Regions from separate parts of the Providencia alcalifaciens genome, predicted to be linked through region 2. Evidence: predicted binding sites of a transcription regulator. Region 2 holds the regulator's gene; each other region holds the start of a gene.
What was found. Region 2 encodes CRP, which controls carbon source genes, mostly activating them, when cyclic AMP is high. Its sites were predicted from a motif close to ATGTGANNNNNNTCACAT; they were not measured.
Positions count from the first base shown of each region.

Region 1 (4,255 bases), 1.8 Mb from region 2:
TTTTCTATAAGAAAAATGGCTTGGTTTTGTGTGAAGATGAAAAAGAAGCTTTCGAAGCGGGTCTTGATTATTTAATGGAACAGTTTGAAACCATCTCATCACCCTGCCAATTTAATAATGCAGCCGAAGCGTTAAATAGTTGGTTGCAAAGCCCTGAATTTCACCATTTATTGACCGTAGATCACCATGCAAGTCAATCCCTGTTTGAACAGCTACAAACAGGTTTACATGAATTTTTTGAAGCTATCGCTGAAGATCCCTGTGCTTGCACATTAGAGACATTATCCCCCCATTTTTTACAACTCGAGGGCTTTTGTGAAGGTGATGAAGTTATTTTCCCTCGTGGATATTCACAAATTATCGAAACGCTATCAAGTGGGCTGGATATTCACCTTAACCACCCTGTTGAACATATCCATTACTTAGACAATTATGTCACTGTCACTACGTTTGATGGACAACAGTTCAATGCCAATAAAGTCGTTGTGACCGTACCACTTGGGGTATTGAAGAAAAATAAAATTCATTTCACACCTATACTGCCTGAAAAAACTCAAGAAGCCATTAATCAGTTAGGTTTCGGTGTATTCAACAAGTTATTTGTCACCTTTGAACAGGCTTTTTGGCGTAAAAACGCACTCAACAACGTCAATAGTATGTATATCCATGAGTCTGATTATTGGCTAAATTTTATGGATGTGAGTGGGATTTACCAAAAACCAACGTTACTGTTTTTATTCGGTGGATTGTCCGCAAAATGGCTAGAGGAGTGTGATGAACACACCGCATGGCATGAGCTGCAAGAATCGCTCAGTAAGGTATTTGATGATGTACCCGCGCCTATACGACTGATAAAAACCGAGTGGGAAAAGGATATTTACGCTTATGGTTCGTTTAGCTACCCCGCTCCTAACTATTCTGTGGATCAAATTGCCCAATTAAAGCAGCCTATTGATAACAAAATTTTCTTTGCAGGAGAACATTTAGCGTTGTTAGGGGCCGGTACGGTGCATGGGGCTTACCAATCGGGTATAGACGTCGCTACCACGGTACTTAACGCACAATAACCATCGATTAAGCCTCTAACCCTTATTTTCGTTTTAGGGGCTTAACAATGCTCTCTAGCCCTTCTATCTTCAGCCCGAGCGTCATCTCCATTAATTGCCCCAATCGCCCTGCCGGAAACTCCCCTTTTTTATAAAACCACAGTAGATATTCCTCGGGAAGATCAATCAGGACGCAACCTTTATATTTACCAAATGGCATCGATGTATTGGCGATATCAAGTAAGTCTTGTTTTTCCATTTATCCGCTCTTGTTTTAGATATAAAAAAACGGCATTCACTGAATGCCGTTTCTCACTGTAACACTTTTTGCCGAGATGACTACAGGATTAATCCAACCACCGCAGCAGATAAGAAGCTTACCAGCGTTGAACCGTACAGTAATTTCAGGCCAAAACGTGCAACGGTATTACCTTGTTTTTCGTCTAACCCTTTAATTGCACCAGCAATAATACCGATGGAAGAGAAGTTAGCGAATGACACTAAGAATACAGATAGGATGCCCACAGAGCGGTCAGATAAACCAGATGCCACCGCTTTTAAACCATCCATTGCCACGAATTCGTTAGTCACCATTTTCACTGCCATGATGCCACCAACTTGTAGCGCTTCATTCGCAGGGATGCCTAACATCCAAGCAAATGGATAGAATACATAGCCCAGCATAGTTTGGAACGTCACACCAAAAACAGCTGAAAAAATACCATTAATCATCGCAATCAATGCGATAAAACCAATCAACATCGCAGAAACGATAATCGCAACTTTAAACCCAGCAAGAATATATTCACCCAGCATTTCGAAGAAGCTTTGACCTTCATGCAGGCTGCGCATTTGGATCTCTTTTTCCCCTTCTGGTGGGTACGGGTTGATCAGTGATAACACCACGAATGTACCAAACATGTTTAAGACCAGAGCGGCAACCACATATTTTGGGTCTAACATGGTCATGTATGCACCCACGATGGACATTGAAACGGTAGACATCGCCGTTGCTGCCATGGTGTACATTCTTCTTTCTGACATGCTGCTTAATTGATCTTTATAGGCAATAAAGTTTTCGGACTGACCCAACAGCAATGAACTTACTGCGTTGAATGACTCAAGTTTACCCATACCGTTTACTTTCGATAACACCGTACCGATGATACGGATCACGAAAGGCAGGACTTTAATATGTTGTAAAATACCAATCAGCGCGGAGATAAAGATAATTGGACACAACACTTGCAGGAAGAAGAATGCTAAGTTGCCTTCAATCATTCCTCCGAAGATAAATTTGGTCCCTTCTGCCGCATAACCCAATAAATGGGTAAATACGCCAGCAACACCAAGAACGAAAGACTCACCGATACCTGATTTTAAGAACAGGTAAGCGAGTGCGATTTGGATCACAAGCAATTGAATAACATAGCGAGGGCGGATCCCTCTACGGTTGCTACTCGCTAAAATCGCGAGAGCGCCGATGATGACGATGGATAAAATAAAGTGCAGGATCGAGGTCATTTTTGACTCCAACAAAGTTACGAATCAGTCTATGCGCATATTCTATGTAATAGACAACATTTAAATGAGATTAATGTCACATTAATATGAAAACTGACTCAGCCTATCTTTCAAAAGTCACGAGCAGATCACGTTTCACGAGTAACACATTAATAACAACTGTAAAAATGTTAGCCAGAAAATAAGAAATGCCATTATCACGGTGGACGATAATGGCATTGCGCATTAAATATAGGTCACGATTAGATATTCAGCAAACGAATTAATTCTTCTTCATCAATGACTTTTATACCCAATTCTGTCGCTTTCACTAACTTTGAGCCTGCCGCTTCACCGGCAATCACCAGGTCGGTTTTCTTCGATACACTGCCCGCTACCTTCGCACCTAAAGCCACCAATCTATCTTTAGCATCATCGCGGGAAAGCGTTGACATCGACCCAGTCAGTACGACCGTTTTTCCCGCAAAAGGGCTATCAATTTCAGCACTGTTAATCACTTTCACTTCAGGCCAGTGGATGTTCGCAATGGTCAGTAAATCATGAATAACTTGGCGATTGTGCTCTTCGCGGAAGAAATGCACCACATGCTTCGCCACCACTTCACCAATATCTTGAACGGTTTTCAGTGATTCTTCATCCGCCGCCATCACCGCGTCTAATGATGCATAATGCGCCGCGAGGTTTGCCGCCGTCGCCTCACCCACTTCACGGATCCCTAATGCATAGATAAAGCGAGCCAGTGTAGATTGTTTGGATTTTTCGAGCGCATCAATAAGTTTTTGCGCGGATTTTGGTCCCATTCTTTCTAGACCAGTTAATTTACCCGCTGATAATTGATAGAGCTGCGCCGCATTTTTCACATATTCCGCGTCGACCAACTGCTCAATAATTTTATCGCCCATCCCATCGACATCCATCGCACGACGAGAAACAAAATGTTTCAGTGACTCTTTTAATTGTGCACCACAGGTTAATCCGCCAGTACAGCGAGCCACCGCCTCCCCCTCAATACGTTCAATATCAGAACCACACACAGGGCAATGGGTCGGGAATAGAATTTCACGACTATCCGCTGGGCGTTTATCCATAACGACACTCACGATTTGAGGAATAACATCCCCTGCGCGGCGGATCACGACGGTATCCCCAATGCGGACGCCCAAACGGTCAATTTCATCTGCGTTATGGAGTGTGGCATTGCTCACCACAACACCGGCGACTTGCACTGGCTCTAAACGAGCCACTGGCGTAATCGCTCCTGTGCGCCCCACTTGGAATTCGACATCTTTCAGTAAGGTGATTTGTTCTTGAGCAGGAAATTTAAACGCCGTTGCCCAGCGCGGTGCTCGGGAAACAAAACCTAATTCTTCTTGAGTGGCAATATCATTCACTTTAATCACGACACCATCGATATCAAAACCGAGTGTCGGGCGAATGTTTTCAACATGATGATAGAAATCAAGCACTTGCTGGCAACCAACACGTAATTGCACATGCTCACTCACTGGCAGCCCCCACGCTTTAAACTGCATCAAGCGTTCATAATGGGTATCTGGCAATGTTTTTCCTTCCACCACCCCGACACCATAACAGTAAAAGGTTAATGGGCGTTTAGCCGTAATACGCGGGTCTAACTGCCGAAGAGAGCCCGCCGCCGCATTACGTGGGTTAGCGAAAATCTTACC
Region 1 is NZ_OU659204.1:2,538,572-2,542,826, forward strand. It holds gene LDO73_RS11690 (flavin monoamine oxidase family protein) at 1-1,067, shown strand, start outside; gene LDO73_RS11695 (DUF3820 family protein) at 1,090-1,305, opposite strand; gene LDO73_RS11700 (NupC/NupG family nucleoside CNT transporter) at 1,386-2,570, opposite strand; gene ligA (NAD-dependent DNA ligase LigA) at 2,813-4,255, opposite strand, start outside.
Region 1: LDO73_RS11700 (NupC/NupG family nucleoside CNT transporter) is a predicted target of CRP. The motif match lies at 2,635-2,652, and genes of this name have one in related genera.

Region 2 (4,255 bases):
GTTAGAAACAGCAATTAGTAAACTGTTGGGTTAATTGTTTTTTTATAGTAACAGAGGCATATTTGCCTCTGTTACTGAACTATTATTCAAGTTGTTACTTGTTATTAAGCTTAGCTAATTTTATTTTAATCTTCGCAGAATGTACTTCTTCTTTGGCTATTTGCTCGCTTAGACTATTTAGACCATGAAGGGTTTCTTGCGTTTTTTCCAACAGCGCATCTAATTTTTTAGTATCGGGTTTTCCTTGATTTGATGCTATGTCTGGTGAGTTTTCATTTAGTGAAAACTGATATTTTTCACTATTATGTTTAGCTCTTAGCATTGATGTTTTAGTTTGGTATATTTTCCCATCAAATTGATATGTTTTTTTCTTTGGCTTCACGAAAAAATATGTTTTTTTCTGCGGTGTCTCTGTATTTTCTGCTTTTTTGCTTTTTAACTCATTATTTTTTTGAGTGGTAATATGATCATTTTTTATATGCATCTTTGTTGTTTCTTCTGAACTATATCCTGATTCCCCCGTTGTTTCTGAAAAATAGCCAGATGAGTTGGAATTTAAGCTTTCATTGCTAGAAAATAGTTTACTTTCTCGTTCGTTCAGTGAATCCATATCTTTAAGAAGTCGATTTATTGACTTCATGTCTGTTTTATCGACAAGTAATTTATCGAGCTGATGAGTTGATGGAATTGCTAATTTAACGAGGCGCTCGGTAATTTTTTTTTGTAAATTATCTTGCAAGTCACTAGTGTCATTATCCCAATCAAGCTCATCATTGAACTCAAATTCGGTATCACTGCTCTTTGTTTTATTCTCATTTTTTATTTTTGAAATAGAATTTTTCTGTATCATGCTTGATTCAGCTTCTTTTTTTATTCTCTCTTCATCTGCTTTTATTGCATTTTCTTTGTCTGTCTCTATTTTTTTTAATTGCTCATCCAGATTGGATTTTAATGATTTTAGCGTGTTAAGGTTATTTTCAATCTTTTGAGTCGAAGCGGTGTTTTGATAAGTTATTACATTGTTTTCTATTGTTTCTTCATGTTTTTTTTGGGTTTCAATTATGTTTTTAAAGGTAACAAAAAATTTTTCATTATTATTTTTTTTAAAGATATTTTTTAAATATCGAATACCTTTTTCATGTGTTGATTTTATTTCTAAAATAAAATTTGAGAATCGGTTTGATGAACGTTTTAAATTAAACTCTTTAAAAGCGTTGGTTTCTGGAGTGCTTTTTTTATCAATTATCATTAGCTCGGCATCCTGTTTTTCATTAATAAATGGTTCGTTTTTTATTGAGACGAAATGGTTAAAAATACGTGGGGATTTAAGAATTAAAAAATGGTCATTAACTTCAATAGCTTCATGGTATTTATAGGGAAGTTTTATTTTCTCTACTGGAGGGGAGTATTTAATTAGGTTAATTTCTTTTTGTTCACTTGGTTCAAAATGGCAAGTCGATACGGCAAAATGTTTTTTTTGATAATTTAAATTAGGTAGGTGGTTATTTTCAGATACGCATAAACTAATATTATTTGTTTTTTTTATTTCATTAGATAATGATGAAGTGGTTATCATTTTATTATCATTGATATTAATGATGCTTTCGTTTCTTGGATTGATATTTTTAATCATCGTGTCGTCAACTCTTAATAATGGTTTAGTTACCACTATCTTAGTTTGATAATTAACTATAATTATATAAAGAAACGATACTCATCAATGAACATATATAAATGAGGGGGGAATATAAAGGATCTTAATTGAGAGAAAAATAGCTTTGTACGTGAAGTATAAAGCTATTTCAATATAGAAGCCTCACCAAGAAGGGTGAGGCTAACAAGGGGATCAGCGAGTACCGTAAACAACAATCGTTTTGCCGTGTGCGGAGATTAAGTTTTGATCTTCCAGCATCTTTAAAATACGACCGACAGTTTCGCGAGAACAACCTACGATTTGACCGATTTCCTGACGAGTAATTTTGATTTGCATACCGTCTGGGTGAGTCATCGCATCAGGCTGCTTAGCTAAATTCAATAATGTTTGAGCAATACGACCAGTAACATCTAAGAATGCAAGGTTACCCACTTTTTCGGACGTGGTTTGTAAACGACTCGCCATTTGCGCAGAAAGGCGCATCAGAATATCTGGATTGACTTGAATCAGCTGACGGAATTTTTTGTAAGAAATTTCCGCGACTTCGCAAGCAACTTTCGCGCGAACCCACGCAGTTCGTTCTTGCCCTTCTTCAAATAACCCAAGTTCGCCAATGAAATCTCCCTGATTTAAGTAAGAGAGAATCATTTCCTTGCCTTCTTCATCTTTGATTAAAACAGCCACTGAGCCTTTAACAATGTAGTAAAGGGTTTCTGCTTTTTCACCCTGATGTATCAGAGTGCTCTTGGATGGATACTTATGAATATGGCAGTGTGACAAAAACCATTCAAGAGTAGGGTCTGTTTGTGGCTTGCCGAGAACCATTAGCGTTATCCTCTGTATGTTATTGCAACCTTTCGAAAAGTAGGGAAAGGCTGACTTCAAAGTGTCTAGCTTAGCATATTAAGTCACATTGATACCCATTATTAATATCGCCCTAGGTCAATGCAAATTAATATCAATTGTATAATATAATCAATTAAATCGTTGAGTATTGATCTTAATCCTATCAACTAACCATTGTTTGTATCATATCCAATGCGGAAAGTCTCCCCTGTATCGCTTCAGCTTAATAATGCTGATATAACATTATCTAGATATATGGAACAATGTGGCGATAAATATCACTATTTTCGAGAGGAATAAAAATGGAAGCACGCGTAAAGTGGGTTGAAGGGCTCTCTTTTCTAGGTGAGTCAGCATCAGGTCATCAAATTATGATGGATGGCAATGCAGGCGACAAAGCACCAAGTCCGATGGAAATGGTTCTAATGGCGGCAGGCGGATGCAGTGCGATTGATGTGGTTTCTATTTTACAAAAAGGTCGTCAGGATATTGTTGATTGTGAAGTGAAGTTAACTTCACAACGTCGTGAAGAAGCCCCGCGTTATTTTACGGATATCAACCTGCATTTTATTGTGACGGGACGTGAATTAACGGACAAAGTGGTGGAGCGTGCGGTTCAACTTTCAGCAGAAAAATATTGTTCCGTTGCTATCATGTTAGAAAAAACGGTAAATGTGACTCATAGTTTCGAAATTAAAATGCCGTAATTGTTTTCTTGATAATAAGATGCTTATCGATAATTAAGATAAACATCTTATTATTTATCTATTTAATTAGAATCTCAAACTATCCATTTCGTTGTTTCATTAGTTTTTCTACTAATGGCATCATAATAAGCTCCATCGCGAGTCCTAATTTCCCACCGGGTACTACAATGGTATTTATCGCTGAAATAAACGAGCCATTTAACATGGATAATAAATAAGGAAAATCGATCTGTTCTAATCCTCTAAAGCGAATAACGATAAAACTTTCGTCCTGTGAAGGAATTGCTTTGGCAGAAAAAGGGTTAGAGGTGTCAACGGTAGGAACCCGTTGGAAGTTAATATGAGTACGAGAAAACTGTGGCGTAATATAGTTAATATAATCACCCATCGAACGTACCACGGAATCCATGACTGCTTCACGAGAATGCCCTCGCTCGGTGGTATCGCGGATCAATTTCTGAATCCATTCAAGGTTAACAATCGGCACTACACCTACAAGTAAATCAACATGTTGTGCAACATCGTGCTCAGGGGTAACAACACCGCCATGTAATCCTTCATAAAACAGCACATCGGTATTGGCGGGTAGCGATTCCCACGGGGTAAATGTGCCGGGTTGCAGACCGTAAGGCACCGCTTCATCGTAAGTATGTAAATATTTCCGAGATTGGCCACCACCCGTTTGGGCATAATCAATTAGGGTTTGTTCAAGTAGAGAAAAATCATTGGCTTCTGGGCCGAAATAACTGATATGGCGTCCTTGTTCGCGGGCTTTACGAATGGCCATATCCATTTCAGGGCGGGTATAACGATGAAAACTATCGCCTTCAAGGGTGGCAGGGCGGATATTTAATTGATGGAAAATTTTACGAAAAGCTTGGCTCGTTGAGGTTGTTCCTGCGCCACTCGAACCCGTCACTGCAATAATCGGATGCTTCTTCGACATAGTGGACTCCCTGTTTTACGCCATGACCACTATTTTTGAGAAACAGCGCTACGGGCGAAACTGGTTATTAGGCATGAAATTTACCGACTCATGTAACTCAGA
Region 2 is NZ_OU659204.1:372,622-376,876, forward strand. It holds gene LDO73_RS01640 (aspartate aminotransferase family protein) at 1-34, shown strand, start outside; gene LDO73_RS01645 (hypothetical protein) at 95-1,633, opposite strand; gene crp (cAMP-activated global transcriptional regulator CRP) at 1,847-2,479, opposite strand; gene LDO73_RS01655 (OsmC family protein) at 2,803-3,207, shown strand; gene LDO73_RS01660 (phosphoribulokinase) at 3,287-4,153, opposite strand; gene LDO73_RS01665 (YheU family protein) at 4,202-4,255, opposite strand, start outside.

Region 3 (4,255 bases), 830 kb from region 2:
TTATTTGGAATGAAATAAAGAGTGATGTTATTCACTTTATTTACAAGCATATAAAACGATAGGGGTTTGCATATGAATAATGAAGTCAATAGACAAGGAAGTGTAACATTAACGTGGACTGATACATCCAAAGCTTTAAAAATTTTAATTTTAACTAAAAGACCTGAATTAATGTATGAGTACTTTGCTAGTAAAGGTGACCGATATGCATTACTAGCAAATAGTGTTGTCAAAGGTGATTCTTTTAGATAGGTCGAACCGTTGATAACTTAAGAGACCCATGTCCTCCATAAATCACTCATCAAGCTCTTTTGATAGGGATTTTAGCGTGCCGCAAGCACCAAGTATGCCTGAATTTAACTACAGTGGTGGCTATAGCAGCTCATCATCCAGATTCTCATTTTAATTTTATTAACACTCAATAACGTTTTAATAAAAAACGGCGGTTATTGAAGTTGATAAACTCACAATAACCGCCGTCTTAATTTTGAATATTTAATTTGTTTTCAATTAAATATGGTTTAAATGAAATAACATTTAAATGGACTCATTCAAATAAACACGTTCCACTTTTTGGCAACCTAACGCATGCAAGGTATTTTCTGTTGTACACCACTGCTGCACAGTTGCATCTTGTTTTTCCACTAACACAGCTTGCTCGATAGCATGAATATCTTTACCCGCTAAATTCACCATAATCAGCGCCGCTTGCAATGGCGGTAAGCTTGGGTTAAACGCAGCATTTTCCGCGTAACGACCTGTAAACAGAGAGCCATCTTTTAACTGCACGGCTATACCCGAGTGAGATTCGCTGTATGGTGCGTGAGATTGGTTCGCAGCTTCAACCGCAGCAGATAATAATCTATCGCGGCTTTGATTTTGATAGCCATGGTTCACATTATCGAGAAGTAAAGTAGTGATATTCAGGTCTGATGGGCCAAACGAATCGGGCAAATATTCATGGAGCGTTGCAGCTTGGCGTTTTGGTAAATGCACCATGATCTTACCGCCTTCACGCAGCTCATTCATAAATTGTCGGCAGTGACCGCAAGGCGTGTAGTTAACGGTAATGGAGGTTAATTGCTTTTCACCTTTTAACCACGCATGGGTAATGGCACATTGTTCAGCATGGATAGTTTGACCAATCGAAACATGGTTAAATTCCATATTTGCGCCGAAATAGAGATTACCACTGATACCGCAAGCGATTGCGCCTACATTAAAGCGAGAAATTGGTGTAACAGCGTAAGCCGCTGCGAAAGGTAATAATGAAAAAGCGAGTTCACTGTCAGTGCATCCACTCTCAGCTTTAATTTGCTTTACTTGCTCAGCGGTTAACATGGCTGAGAAATCAGGTTTGTCCATAATAGGTTTTAGGACAGACTGTAACTTTTCTGGAAGTTCGGCCCAAGCGGCCTTGAATCTTGAATGCATAAGTAACCCTCCCTATTTAATTGTTTTCATTCTATTCAATTAATAGGGGGATTGGATGTGATCGTGATCACTTCATGAATGCAATCAATGAAACAAATTCATTAAATGAGAGATGTATCTCAAGTTTTTACACTGAAATTTGCATAAGAGAGGTAAATAACCTCTCTTATTGATTCAGTTTAGCTAAATAAGTGAAGAATGACAGGAAAGATAAAAGGCGCAATCAGCGAGGTGATCACCCCGCAGGTCATTAACGCTAATGAACTGTAAGCCCCTTCAATATAGTTAACTTCTGCACAACGTGCCGTTCCCAAGGCGTGAGAAGCGGTACCCATCGCCAAACCTCGCGATGCGTGGGTGCGAATACGCAAAACATCAAATAGGCTATGACCGAACATCGCCCCTAAAATTCCGACAAAAAGGACGCAAGCGGCGCTGATAGCGGGGATGCCTCCGACTGAATCGGCGACTGCCATCGCTATCGGTGTTGTCACTGATTTAGGTAATATTGAACCTGCAATATCCGGTGTTGCTCCTAGCCACAGAGCAATAGTCGCGCCCGTAAACATCGCCACAATACTGCCAGCAAAACAGATACTAAATAGGGATTTCCATTGCGCTCTAATCTGGTGCATTTGCTCGTAGAGCGGAAAGGCGAGGGCGACGACGGCTGGCTGTAATAAATCATTGAGTATTTTACTGCCCGCAAAATAGTGCTCATAAGAGGTGTTCGTCAGGATCAGTAGCGGAATAATGATCGCGATAGTGAGTAATAATGGATTCAGAATCGGCAATTTGCACTTGATTGATAGCGCTCTTGCTAAATAGAAGACAACGATAGTTAACGGCAGTGACCACCAAATATGTTCTAACATCACTCTTTCCCCTTGGTTTTATCATTATTGATGGTTGAAGAAATGGGTTCTTCAGGAGGAAGAGGAACTTCATCAGGCTTTACACCCACAATCGGGCGTTCTTTATGGATATAGTTTGAGCTGACCGCGACAACAATCATGACAATTAACGTACTGGCAATGCAAGAGACGACAATCGGGATCATCTGTTGGCTGAGTAAATCATAATAATTCATAATTCCCACACCGATGGGAACGAATAAAATCGTCATGTTTTTCAGTAGGATGCTACAGCCGGGTTTAGCCCAGTGAGCAGGGACGACCTGCAATGCTAGCAAGACAAACAGCAGCAACATACCGACAATACTACCGGGAATGGAAAAAGGAAGCAGTTTGGAAATCACATTTCCGATGATCAGGCAGAGGTAAAGTATTGCGAAGGCTCGCAAATATTGCCATCCGGTGTTCAATACTTGTTTTAATGACATGGGACTTGTCCTATTACTCGACAGGCATTCATCATACAATTAACTTGAAAATTGTGCCAGAGATCACAAATAAAAACCCATAAAAAAACGGAGCTCACTAAAGTGGCTCCGTTTTGTACTGATATTGGCTAAGTTTGTTGCTCAGTTACCCGAGCGACAATCAATGGCTTATTTAACTTGCATACCCGGTTGTGCACCATTATCTGGGCTAAGTAGGTAAATGTCTTTACCACCAGGGCCTGCAGCCATCACCATACCTTCGGAGATACCAAAGCGCATTTTACGTGGTGCAAGGTTTGCCACCATTACGGTTAAACGACCTTCCAAGACTTTTGGATCTGGATAAGCGCTACGGATACCAGAGAATACTTGGCGAGTTTCACCACCGATATCTAACTGTAACTTCAGTAGCTTATCAGAGCCTTCAACGAAATCAGCTTGTTTGATCAGCGCAATGCGCATATCAATTTTCGCGAAATCATCGAATGTGATGGCCTCTTGAATAGGATCATCCGCCAGAGGGCCGGTCAGCTGTTTAACTGGCTGAGCACTTTGCTTTGACGCTTCGACCATTGCTTCCGCTTTCGCTAATTCAATACGGTTGAATAGCGCTTTAAATGGTGCTACGTCGTGGTTCAGTAATGGCGTATTGATGGAATCCCACGTTAATTCAACTTTCAGGAACTCTTCCACGCGCTTGGTTAAGCTTGGCAGAATTGGTTTCAAGTAAGTCATTAATACGCGGAATAAGTTGATACCCATTGAGCAGATATCTTGCAGTTCTTGGTCTTTACCTTCTTGTTTCGCAACGACCCAAGGCGCTTTCTCATCCACATAGCGGTTTGCAATATCCGCTAATGCCATAATTTCACGCACGGCTTTGCTATATTCACGGTTAGTGAAATCGTCACCGATCACTTTTGCTGCATCAACAAATTGTTGGTATAGCGCGGGTTCTGCTAAGTTTGCAGATAACTTACCAGCAAAACGTTTAGCAATAAAACCTGCGTTACGGGAAGCTAAGTTCACCACTTTGTTAACGATATCGCTGTTCACACGCTGTACGAAATCTTCTAAATTCAAGTCGATATCGTCGATGCGTGAAGAGAGTTTCGCGGCATAGTAATAACGTAGGCAGTCAGCATCGAAATGATCTAAATAAGAGCGAGCGGTAATAAATGTGCCGCGAGACTTAGACATTTTTGCACCATTAACGGTGACATAACCGTGAACAAACAGGTTAGTTGGTTTACGGTAGTTGCTGCCTTCTAACATGGCTGGCCAGAATAGGCTGTGGAAATAGACGATATCTTTACCGATAAAGTGGTAAAGATCCGCTTTGGAATCTTTATGCCAAAATTCATCAAAGTTTAAATCGCTGCGTTTGTCGCACAGGTTTTTAAAAGAGCCCATATAGCCGATTGGCGCATCCAGCCAAACGTAGAAATATTTACCCGGTGCATCTGGAATTTCAAAGCC
Region 3 is NZ_OU659204.1:1,204,737-1,208,991, forward strand. It holds gene LDO73_RS05365 (hypothetical protein) at 1-62, shown strand, start outside; gene LDO73_RS05370 (hypothetical protein) at 73-252, shown strand; gene cdd (cytidine deaminase) at 538-1,434, opposite strand; gene LDO73_RS05380 (CidB/LrgB family autolysis modulator) at 1,614-2,309, opposite strand; gene LDO73_RS05385 (CidA/LrgA family protein) at 2,309-2,776, opposite strand; gene metG (methionine--tRNA ligase) at 2,945-4,255, opposite strand, start outside.
Region 3: cdd (cytidine deaminase) is a predicted target of CRP. The motif match lies at 1,490-1,507, and genes of this name have one in related genera.